Regions from separate parts of the Shewanella sp. SP2S2-4 genome, predicted to be linked through region 2. Evidence: riboswitches for the same ligand, from Rfam matches in the RefSeq annotation. Region 2 holds a riboswitch; the other holds the start of a gene.
What was found. A riboswitch is a leader RNA that binds a small molecule or an ion and turns the genes downstream of it on or off. The one in region 2 is predicted to bind cyclic di-GMP.
Positions count from the first base shown of each region.

Region 1: it holds a riboswitch for cyclic di-GMP, as region 2 does, so the genes downstream of both, Q4Q54_RS03615 (glycosyl hydrolase family 18 protein) here and gbpA (N-acetylglucosamine-binding protein GbpA) in region 2, are expected to answer to the same signal.

Region 1 is NZ_JAUOER010000002.1:389,626-394,992, reverse strand. Features, by position in the region: gene Q4Q54_RS03625 (aminopeptidase P family protein) at 1-1,020, opposite strand, end outside; gene Q4Q54_RS03620 (ROK family protein) at 1,413-2,207, shown strand; cyclic di-GMP riboswitch class I at 2,511-2,599, shown strand; gene Q4Q54_RS03615 (glycosyl hydrolase family 18 protein) at 2,715-5,321, shown strand.
Region 2 is NZ_JAUOER010000001.1:120,957-126,323, reverse strand. Features, by position in the region: gene Q4Q54_RS00615 (PaaI family thioesterase) at 89-526, shown strand; gene Q4Q54_RS00610 (YgjV family protein) at 616-858, shown strand; gene katB (catalase KatB) at 1,198-2,673, shown strand; gene Q4Q54_RS00600 (TMEM165/GDT1 family protein) at 2,785-3,339, opposite strand; cyclic di-GMP riboswitch class I at 3,751-3,850, shown strand; gene gbpA (N-acetylglucosamine-binding protein GbpA) at 3,973-5,367, shown strand, end outside.

The DNA of each region.
Region 1 (5,367 bases), on a different contig from region 2:
ATCGTGCATACGCTTGGCGGCGACTTCGGCATCTAACCATGCAAGGAAGCGGCTCACAGCAACGCCATCACGAATGTGACAAGCGCGCATTCCGGCAAGTTCTGAGGGATTTTTCTGCGCTTTAGGCAAAGAAACCGGATCAATGCCAGCAATCAATTTAGCCCCCGCTTCACGGGCGAGGTTTTGTGTCCAAGCGTTAGCTGAGTTTGGATCGGCAAGCAGTTTAACGCCTGATAAACTCGCCAGCGTATCGGCGAGGGACGCTTCACTTTTAAAGCTAACGCCTGCACCGACATGCTCCTCAATGCCCTCAGGGAGTTTGCTTAAATCGGTAAACAGCTGCATATCGCCATTAGCGTGGAGTAGGGCACTGCCGAGCACAACGGGCAGACGCGGCACATCGTTACCGCGAATATTTAACAACCAGCAGAAAGAATCTAAGGCGGCGATCAACGCGACATCAGCACCGGCTTTTTTCACTAAGGCGCCAATTTCATTACGTTTTTGCAGACTGGTTTTACCGGCACTCTTGTTACTGAATAACGTGATTGGCGCACTCGATGGTGCGGGGCGATCCTGCCAATATAAATCGATAGGGTTTTGCTCAACTGCCACTAATTCGATTTGGGCTTTGTTTAAGGTCGCTTTGGCATTTTCAAACCAAGCTAAAGTATGCAAGCGTGCATCGAAGCCAATGCGTGACCCCGCTGGTAGCGTGTCACATAACCATTCAATTTGTGGCGTGTCTGTCAGGCTTTCGTAGCTGAAAAGTGCAGCATCTACTTGCAGACGAACTTGCACCGTATAACGGCCGTCGGTAAATATTGCGGCTTTATCTTTCAATACGATAGCCATGCCTGCCGAACCGGTAAAGTGGGTTGCCCAGTACAAACGTTCGTTGTGTTCTGGCACATATTCGCCCAGATACTCGTCGGCGCGGGGAATGATAAAAGCATCGAGATTGGCGGAAGATAATTCGCTGCGAATGGCACCGAGGCGGCTGGCAATTGAATGTGACATATGGGCTCCAAGTGAGACTGGCACGCTGTGCGAGTCGGTAGGCAAAGCTTGCCTAAGGATAAGTAGGTCTATGTTGATTTGAGTTCTAACCAGCTCGGATTATCGCAAGCCTAACGCGCGAGATGCAAGGGGAGCGAATAAAGGATTTTGTATACAATCGTGAATTTGTGCTGACTGTGATGAGCAAGCTAAGTGTTTTACCCTTAATTTATTTGTGTGATTCTTAGCATAAAACCTGAGTAAAACAAAATGTCAGTCATATTTTTTGTAGACTTGTTCCTTACAAATTAGCGACTTAAGTTTTATTCAATCGCTAACATTTGGACCCTATGCTAACATTTGCCATCTCCGCTCGGGGTCAGAGTGGGGCACATGTATCAGTGGAGTAAGCGATGCAAATACTAACAATAGATGTGGGCGGTACGACAGCCCTGTTCGAACTTCAGCTCGCGGGACATACAGAACAATATAAAATCCCCACAGGCGAAGGTTTTAAAATTGAAGAGTTAAATAATCAAATCGCTGCACTTGAACGCGATTACGATTTACAGCATTACCAATTAGCGATTGGCGTACCAGGACTCGTACAAAATAATCGTTTGGTTGCCTGTAAATCGTTACCCGGACTCAATGGTTTGAGTTTTGACACAGTGAAAACTCAAGGCGAGCTTAAGTTTATTTGCAACGATATGGATGCGGGTATGCAAGCCACGTGCGATGCCAAATATGCCTGTGAGTTGTTGGTCATGTGCGGCACTGGGATAGGGATGTCGATTGCGTTTAATGGGCAAGCTTTTACTGGAGCGACAGGGGTGGCAGGGGAGTTGGGCCATTGCCGCGTGATGACAGAATCAGGCGAATTTAGTTTAGAACAACTCGCCAGTGGCGATTCTGTACGCAGCCGTAACATCACCACTCAGGATGATTTATACCGTGCGGGCAGTTACCTTGGTATGGGGCTGGCGTGGACCGTTAATTTGTTTAATCCCAATCGGATTTGGCTCGCGGGTAACATGATGAACAGTGCTCCTTACTACAAAGGCTGCCTCGAAAGCTTAAAGCAAATGGCATTGAGCGCGCCCTTAGCTGAGATGAAAATCAACCGCGTCGATGATATGGAAACCTTAGTGTGCCGAGGTTTATCTGTGATGCTCGCAAGGGATTATCCTCGCGCACAAGGAGCATAGATGCTGTTAGCTAATGGTTTTGAGCTATTAGATTACAGTGGCTCAGTGCTAGTGGTTTAAGCAGTATTAGCAGCATAAATAGTGAAATTGATAACAGGACAGGTGATGCCTTTGGCTTATCGTGTCCTGTTTTTTTATGGCTAAAATAGTCAGCAAATCATTAATTATCAAAGTAAATATTAGGAATAGCTGAACTGCATTTAATTGCTTTTTTATCAGACCAATACCTTAGTTGATAATATTTTGTTGCATTTTTATTGCGCTTACGTCTATGCTGATTATCGCAATGACAACGTTGTCATCGCGTGTAAAAGGCAAACCAGTTGAAAAACTGGGACGCAAAGCCTCCGGTCTAAGGGTTCGTCTGTACCTATGATAGCGGGGATACCACAGGTTTTTTCTTCGTGCAATTGTCTGTCGTGTTGCATGGTCTTAAGAGAGTGTTGTTTCCTGTCTACGCTTTGTTTGCCTTATTGATTCATATAAAAAATTCAATAGGGATATCTCATGTTCAAGACTCAAATTTCAACATCAGCCTTGCTGGTGGCATCGGCGCTGGCATCTACCGTGAGTGTCAGTGCATTTGCCGTAGCGCCCGGCAAACCGACTATAGGTTGGGGCGAAACCAAGTTCGCTATTATCGAAGTTAATCAAGCCGCTACGGCTTACAATCAGTTGGTGACCATTAAAGATGCTGCCGACGTGTCCGTCAGCTGGAACCTTTGGAGTGGTGATGTGGGCAATAAAGCCCAAGTGCTGCTCAACGGTAATGTCGCTTGGGAAGGCGCCTCAGGCGCTTCGGGCACCGCTAACTTTAAGGTGAACAAAGGCGGCCGTTATCAGATGCAAGTGCAACTGTGTAACAGCGATGGTTGTACGGCGAGCGATGCCAAAGAAATCCTCGTGGCCGATACCGATGGCAGCCATTTAGTGCCACTCAATGCTCCGCTTAAAGAAAACAATCGTCCATATGTTAACAAGTCGGGCAAAGTGGTCGGCAGTTACTTTGTAGAATGGGGGGTGTATGGCCGTAAGTTCCCAGTCGATAAGATCCCAGCACAGAACTTAACTCATATTTTATATGGCTTTACCCCTATTTGCGGTGGTGATGGCATTAACGATAGCTTGAAAGAAATCGACGGCAGTTTCCAAGCGTTGCAACGTGCCTGTAGTGGCCGTGAAGATTTTAAAGTTGCTATCCACGATCCTTGGGCGGCGGTCCAAATGCCACAGGCGGGGGTGAGTGACTACTCTGATCCCTACAAAGGCAACTTCGGTCAATTGATGGCGCTCAAGCAAGCCCACCCCGATCTAAAGATTTTGCCTTCGGTCGGTGGCTGGACGTTATCTGATCCCTTTTTCTACTTTGGCGATAAAACTAAGCGCGATACCTTTGTCGCATCGGTGAAGGAATTCCTGCAAACGTGGAAGTTCTTTGATGGTGTCGACATTGATTGGGAATATCCAGGTGGTGGCGGTGCGAATCCAAACTTAGGTAATGCCAATGACGGTGAAACCTATGTGACCCTGATGCGTGAACTGCGCGCCATGCTCGACGAGTTAAGTGCTGAGACGGGTCGTACCTATGAACTGACTTCCGCAATTGGTATCGATGCTCAAAAAATGGCAAAGGTCGATTATCAGGCCGCTCAGCAGTACATGGATTACATCTTCTTGATGAGTTACGACTTCAATGGCGGTTGGACGAACACTGAACTCGGTCATCAAACCAATCTTTATGAGGCGAGTTGGGATCCTGATACCCGCTACACCACAGACAAGGGTATTAAAGCTCTGTTAACTCAAGGTGTTACCCCAGGAAAAATTGTGGTTGGTGCCGCTATGTACGGCCGCGGCTGGACAGGCGTGAATGGCTACACGGGCAATAACCCATTCACAGGGACAGCGACGGGCAAAGTGAAAGGCACATGGGAAGATGGCGTGGTGGATTATCGCCAGATAGTGAACGAGTACATGGGGAGCGGTTGGACTTACAGCTATGACGAAACGGCCGAGGCGCCATCATTGTTCAAGGCATCTACGGGAGATTTAATCACTTTCGATGATGCGCGTTCCGTTAAAGCCAAGGGCCAATATGTGCTTGCCAATCAGCTAGGTGGTTTATTTGCATGGGAAATTGATGCCGATAACGGCGATATTCTAAATGCGATGCACGAAGGTTTAGGTCATGGCGAAGGAACTACGCCACCGGTGAATAAAGCGCCGATTGCCAATGCAGGTGCGGATGTGAATGTCACAGGTCCCGCCGATGTGGTGCTCAATGGTGGCGGATCGCGCGATCCTGAAAATGAGGCGCTGACGTATCTTTGGACTCAAGTGTCTGGCCCAACGATTGCCATCGCAAACGCCGATATGGCGAATGCGACGATTCAACTGAGTGCAACGCAAACCGATGTTGTCTATGGTTTTAGCCTTAAAGTCACTGATCCAGAAGGGTTATCTGCCACAGATTCAGTGACAGTGACCAATAAGGCGGATACTCCGAACCAAGCTCCCGTGGTGAGTGTAGCTGCCACTGCAACAGTGGAAGCGGGTAAAACTGTTAGCATAGTGGCGAGTGCCTCTGATGCCGACGGTGATGCCTTAACTTACGCTTGGACTGTGCCCGCTGGCGTGTCGGCAACCGGACAAAATAGTGCCACCTTAGTGGTCACTGGGCCTAATGTCACCGAAGCGACCAGCTATGGTTTGAGCGTGCTGGTTTCCGATGGTGCCTTGGATGCGAGCGCATCGACTAATCTGACCGTGACGCCAAAAGTGATCGGTGGTGGTTGTGATGCAACCGATCCTAATGCCGGTAACTATCCTGCTTGGCAAACCAGTGTGGTGTACAACACGGGCGATACTGTGAGTCACAGTCAGTTGGTATGGAAAGCCAAGTACTGGACGCAGGGCAATACGCCATCTCGCACCGCTGATCAATGGCAGCTACTCAGCCAAGTTGATCTCGGTTGGGATGCGGGTGTGGTGTACAACGGCGGTCAAACTACCAGCTATAACGGTCGTTTATGGAAGGCGAGTTACTGGACTAAAGGTGATGTACCTGGCGTTGCGGCGGTGTGGGTTGATATTGGCGCTGCAAGCTGTCCTTAATCATCCAACATACTAATATTATTTGAGTTATAGAGACAAAAGCCCT
Region 2 (5,367 bases):
ATTGACGGGACTGGCTTAGCGCAAACTAGTTGAACTTCATCCACTTCGCAGTAAACTGCTGATTGGTTTTATTGACTAGGAAGTTGCAATGAGTATTTGGTTTAGAGCTGTCACGTTAGAGGATTGCGCGCGTTTAGATGCCGGTATGGGCGGCAAAGGCACCTTGATGCAGACCTTAGGGATTGAGATCAGTGAGATTGGCGACGATTATATGAAGGCAACTATGCCTGCCAGTCCTGCAGTGCATAACCCTTTGGGGATAGTCCATGGCGGCGCGAATGTTGCGCTTGCTGAAACCGTTGCCAGCTATGCAGCAAACTTTGCGGTGGATTTTGAGCAGTACTATTGTGTCGGCCAAGAAATTAACGCTAACCACTTACGGGCTTCCCGTAATGGGCTATTAACCGCCACGGCTAAGCCTATTCATTTAGGAAAACGCAGCTCTGTATGGGAAGTGTTAATCCATAACGGCGCCGGTGAACTGACCTGTATTTCACGGATGACGGCGGCTGTCGTTAAACGCTAAATGCTAAATGCAATAGCCCAGCCTATTTCCTGTGGTGTGAATGGCGTATCAATCGTTTGATTTAAATAATATATAAATAAGGATTGGATATGGATAACGCGACAATTTGGGAATGGGTTGGTTATTTAGCGTCTGTGGTTGTCGCAATATCACTGATGATGTCGAACATCAAAAAACTGCGCTGGTGGAATCTTATCGGTGCGGCTTTATTTGTGGCCTACGGCGTGGCAATTGGGGCTTATCCTGTTGCCTTAGTGAACTTTTTTATCGTACTGATAGACACTTATTATCTGGTTAAGCTTTACCGCGAAGCCGACTTACCCGCCAGTTAATGGCAACGCATCATCTTTCTCCGCTTTTTTGTACCGCACTCTGCTTTACAGCACTCAGCTTCATCGCAGCAAGCAGCCATGTTGGTTTTCAACCGCATCTTAAATGATGTGAGCGGACCATTGGCTGTGAGTCCGCGCAATCGTTTATCGACTTTGATATTTTTCTTTTAATCTTTTTTATAGATTACTTGAATCTAGTTTAATCGTTTTATTCTTTGGTGGTAATTATCTATTCTTGCTCCATCGACAACACGTCGCAGCCAAGGAGATAAACCATGGCCACCATTTACGATTTAATTGAAACCTGGTTAACCAGCAATCAAGACTAAGGAGCAGGGCATGAGTCAACAACATCAAACAAGTCAGTACTTAACGAGCCAAAACGGCGCCCCAGTGGCCGACGATCAAAACTCTCTGTCGGCGGGTGAACGTGGTCCTTTGCTATTACAGGATTGGCATTTAATTGAAAAGTTAGCCCATTTCAACCGTGAGCGCATTCCTGAGCGTATCGTGCATGCCAAAGGTACTGGCGTTTACGGCACATTTACCCTGACCAAAGATTTAAGCGATTACACCATTGCCGACCATTTCAATGGCGTTGGTAAGCAAACTGAAACCTTCATTCGTTTCTCGACCGTCGGTGGTGAAATGGGTTCAGCCGATGCTGAGCGCGATCCACGCGGTTTTGGTTTGCGTTTCTACACGGCTCGCGGTAATCACGATATTGTGGGTAATAATACGCCGACTTTCTTCTTGCGTGACGGGATTAAGTTCCCAGACTTTATCCATACGCAAAAGCGTAATCCCCAGACAAACTTAAAAGACCCACAGGCCATGTGGGACTTTTGGTCATTGAATCCTGAAGCCATGCATCAAGTGACCATTTTGATGTCGGATCGCGGTATTCCAGCCAACTACCGCCAAATGCACGGTTATAGTTCACACACTTTCTCGCTGTGGAATGCCAAGGGCGAGCGTTTCTGGGTGAAGTTCCACTTTAAATCCCAGCAAGGCGTGGTCAACTTAACCAATGAACAAGCCGATAAATTAAAAGGGATAGATCCCGATTCATCACAGCGCGATATGGTGGTTGCTATTACTGATGGTAACTTCCCGCGTTGGACGGTTAATGTGCAAATTATGCCTGAGGCAGATGCCAATACTTACCATATCAATCCATTTGATTTAACTAAGGTTTGGCCGCATAGCGACTATCCATTACTTGAGATTGGTGTATTAGAACTGAATCGTCTGCCACAAAACTATTTTGCCGAAGTTGAGCAAGTGGCATTGGCACCGAGCAATTTGGTCCCAGGCGTCGGGGCTTCACCCGACAAGATGTTACAAGCGCGTTTATTTGCCTATGCCGATGCCCAGCGTTACCGCATTGGTGCTAACTACAACCAGTTACCGGTGAACTGCCCACATGCGGCTAAGGCAAATCACCATCAACGTGCGGGCGCTATGGCGGGCACACAATGCCCTTACCATGGTAGCCAAACGGGTGGCGACGCTTCGGCAAACTATGGCCCGAACAGCACTGCTGATGCCTTGGTTGAGCCAGTAAACTTTAGCGAACCACCACTGCGTTTAGAAGGTGAAGCGGCGCGTTACAGTCGTTATAACCAAGACGATTATACCCAAGCGGGTAATCTGTATCGCATCTTCTCTGAAGCGGAGAAAGCGCGCTTAGTGGCAACGATTTCAGGTTCATTAAGTCAAGCGAGTGTAGATGTGCAGCAACGTATGGTGGCGCATTTCGAACAAGCCGATGCGGATTACGGTCAACGGATTAAAACGGCATTAGGCCTATAAACTGCGTTTCTAAGTCGACACTGTTTATCTCAATACAACCGCTGTAAGTAGAAAGGCCAGTGATGTTTATCACTGGCCTTTGTGTTGCCTTAATTTAATATGATCAATGATCTAGAACAGTAGTGTTGCTACGCCTAACAGTGCGAACAATACGGCGCAGCCGCGGTGTATCCACAACATAGGCAATTTTTCGGCGCTGAAATGGCCTGCGATCACCACTGGTACGTTGGCAAGCAGCATGCCTAAGGTTGTGCCTGCAACCACCATAGTTAATGAATCGTATTTTGCGGCTAACACTACCGTTGCGATTTGCGTTTTATCCCCCATCTCGGCGATGAAAAACAGGATAAAGGTGGCGAGGAAGGGGCCCATTTTATAGAAACGGCTCTCTTCAGCATCGACTTTATCTGGGATTAACACCCAAAGGGCTATCGCGAAGAAGGACGCAGCCACTAAATAGCGGGCAAGATCTGGGCTGACCCAGTTAATCGCCCATTGGCCAATCCAAGCGGCGGCAAAATGGTTGAATAAGGTCGACAACAAAATGCCTAAAATAATGGCGGTTTTATTTTTAAATCTTGCGGCAAGAATTAGTGCAAGTAATTGAGTTTTATCACCAATTTCGGCAATAGCAACCGTAAAGGTTGAGGCAAGTAGGGCTTCCAAGTGTGATCCTTTAGGGGTGGTTAAGACATAAGCACAATAAACCGTCCACCCCTAGGTGCAGTCATTGTGCTCAGGTCTTGCTGGGCAAATCGATGATTTGCTGTGAACACCATGGCGTGTGGCCAAGTATGTTGATGTTCACCCTAGATGACGATGGTTCGACATCCAGTTAGCTACTCCCCCGAAGCGAGGTGGGCATTATACCTAAGTGAATTTCGGTTTCAAGCACGAGTTTATTACAGTAGGCATGAATGAATGTTTGACGGGTGTCAGAATAATACCGCGCGACATTCTGTAATTATATGAATATAAATGGGTTAATTTTTTGACAGCGTTGTCTTTTGTTGCTAATTTAGCCAAGTCATTTCTACTTGATTACATACTATTAACTCGTAGTGATTCGATGACACCTACCGTATTTGGCAAACTAATTGAAAAGTTAGGACGCAAAGCTTCCGGTCTAAGGTTGTAAATGGATTTTTTAGTGAACTAAGATAGCGGAGTTGCCGCAGAATTCGATTTCTGTGAAAGATAAACGACTGCTGTTTAATGCTGTTGTTTGCCCAAATACCACTTTTATACCTAAGCCCAAGCCAATACTGGCGAAGATGGGTGCAAATGGAGTGCATTAAAGTGGCAAATCCTACTGTTTTTTCCCCTGTTTCTAAATTGAGTTTATTGGCCGCCGCAGTGATGGCGGCAAATACATTTGTGAGTATTTCTGCACAGGCACATGGTTATGTTGTGGCGCCAGAGTCACGTTCCTATGCCTGTAAAACCGGCAACAATGCCAACTGTGGTGCGGTGCAATGGGAACCGCAAAGCGTTGAAGGACCATCAGGTTTTCCTGAGTCAGGTCCTGCGGATGGCAAACTGGCGAGTGCGGGTAATGGTGCTTTCTCGCCTTTAGATGAACAGAGTTCCAGCCGTTGGTCAAAGACAGATATTAAAGCGGGCTGGAATAAGTTCAGCTGGCAGTTCACTGCCAATCATGTCACCCGCAATTGGCGTTATTATTTAACTCGCCAAGATTGGAATCAAAACCAAGCTTTAAGCCGTGCGAGCTTTGACTTAGCGCCATTCTGCGTGGTCGATGGTGGCATGGTGCAGCCGCCTAAGTTAGTGACCCATGACTGCTATGTGCCAGAAGGTCGCAGCGGTTATCAAGTGATTCTAGCCGTGTGGGAAGTGGGCGATACCACCAACAGTTTCTACAATGCTATCGATGTGAACTTAGATTCGGGTCCCGTCGTACCGGGTGAATGGCTCGATGTGGGCGACATCAATCCGTCACTCGATCTCAAGGCGGGCGATAAAGTGATGACCCGAGTGTTCGATGCCAATGGTGAGCAACCGGCTAAGCAAACAGTCATTACCATTAGCGATGCGACTCAAGGTGATAAACAAAATTGGCCTTTCCTATTAGCGAGCGCGATTAATGCCCAGCAGTCTCAGTTAAAAGCGGGACAAAAAAATGCATCAGGTGTGATTGAGCCTGTGTATGGCAAAAACGACATTTTTACTGCGACGACTTCAGGTATTGAGCGTGTCGAAGTGGGATTTGATCTGGCGCCCGCACCGGGCAACAGCTTAGAAGTCACTTCACTTGCCGACGATTATCAAATTATCGACGGCGCGGCGCAGGTTCGTTTTGACGTCACTAGCAATGCTGAAATGTTAGTGTCTGCGTATTTGTTTAGTCACGATGGCACGGCAGCCGGTTTTGTCAGTCAAACCGTTAACAATACCAGCGCGAGCTTAGTGTTAGACGTGGTTGCGCCTAAAGCTGGGCATTATCACTTGCAGGTTAAAGCTGAGCCTAAACAAGGTGATGTTATTCAGCAGAACTTTGATCTCTTCTTAAAGGATCAAGCACCAACGCCGGAAGCGGATTTTGTCTTCCCTGAAGGGGTGAAAGGTTACGTTGCAGGCACTACAGTGTTACAGCCTAAAAATGGCAAAGTGTATCAATGTAAGCCATTCCCCTATAGCGGCTATTGCATGCAGTGGTCGGTTTCTGCCACAGGA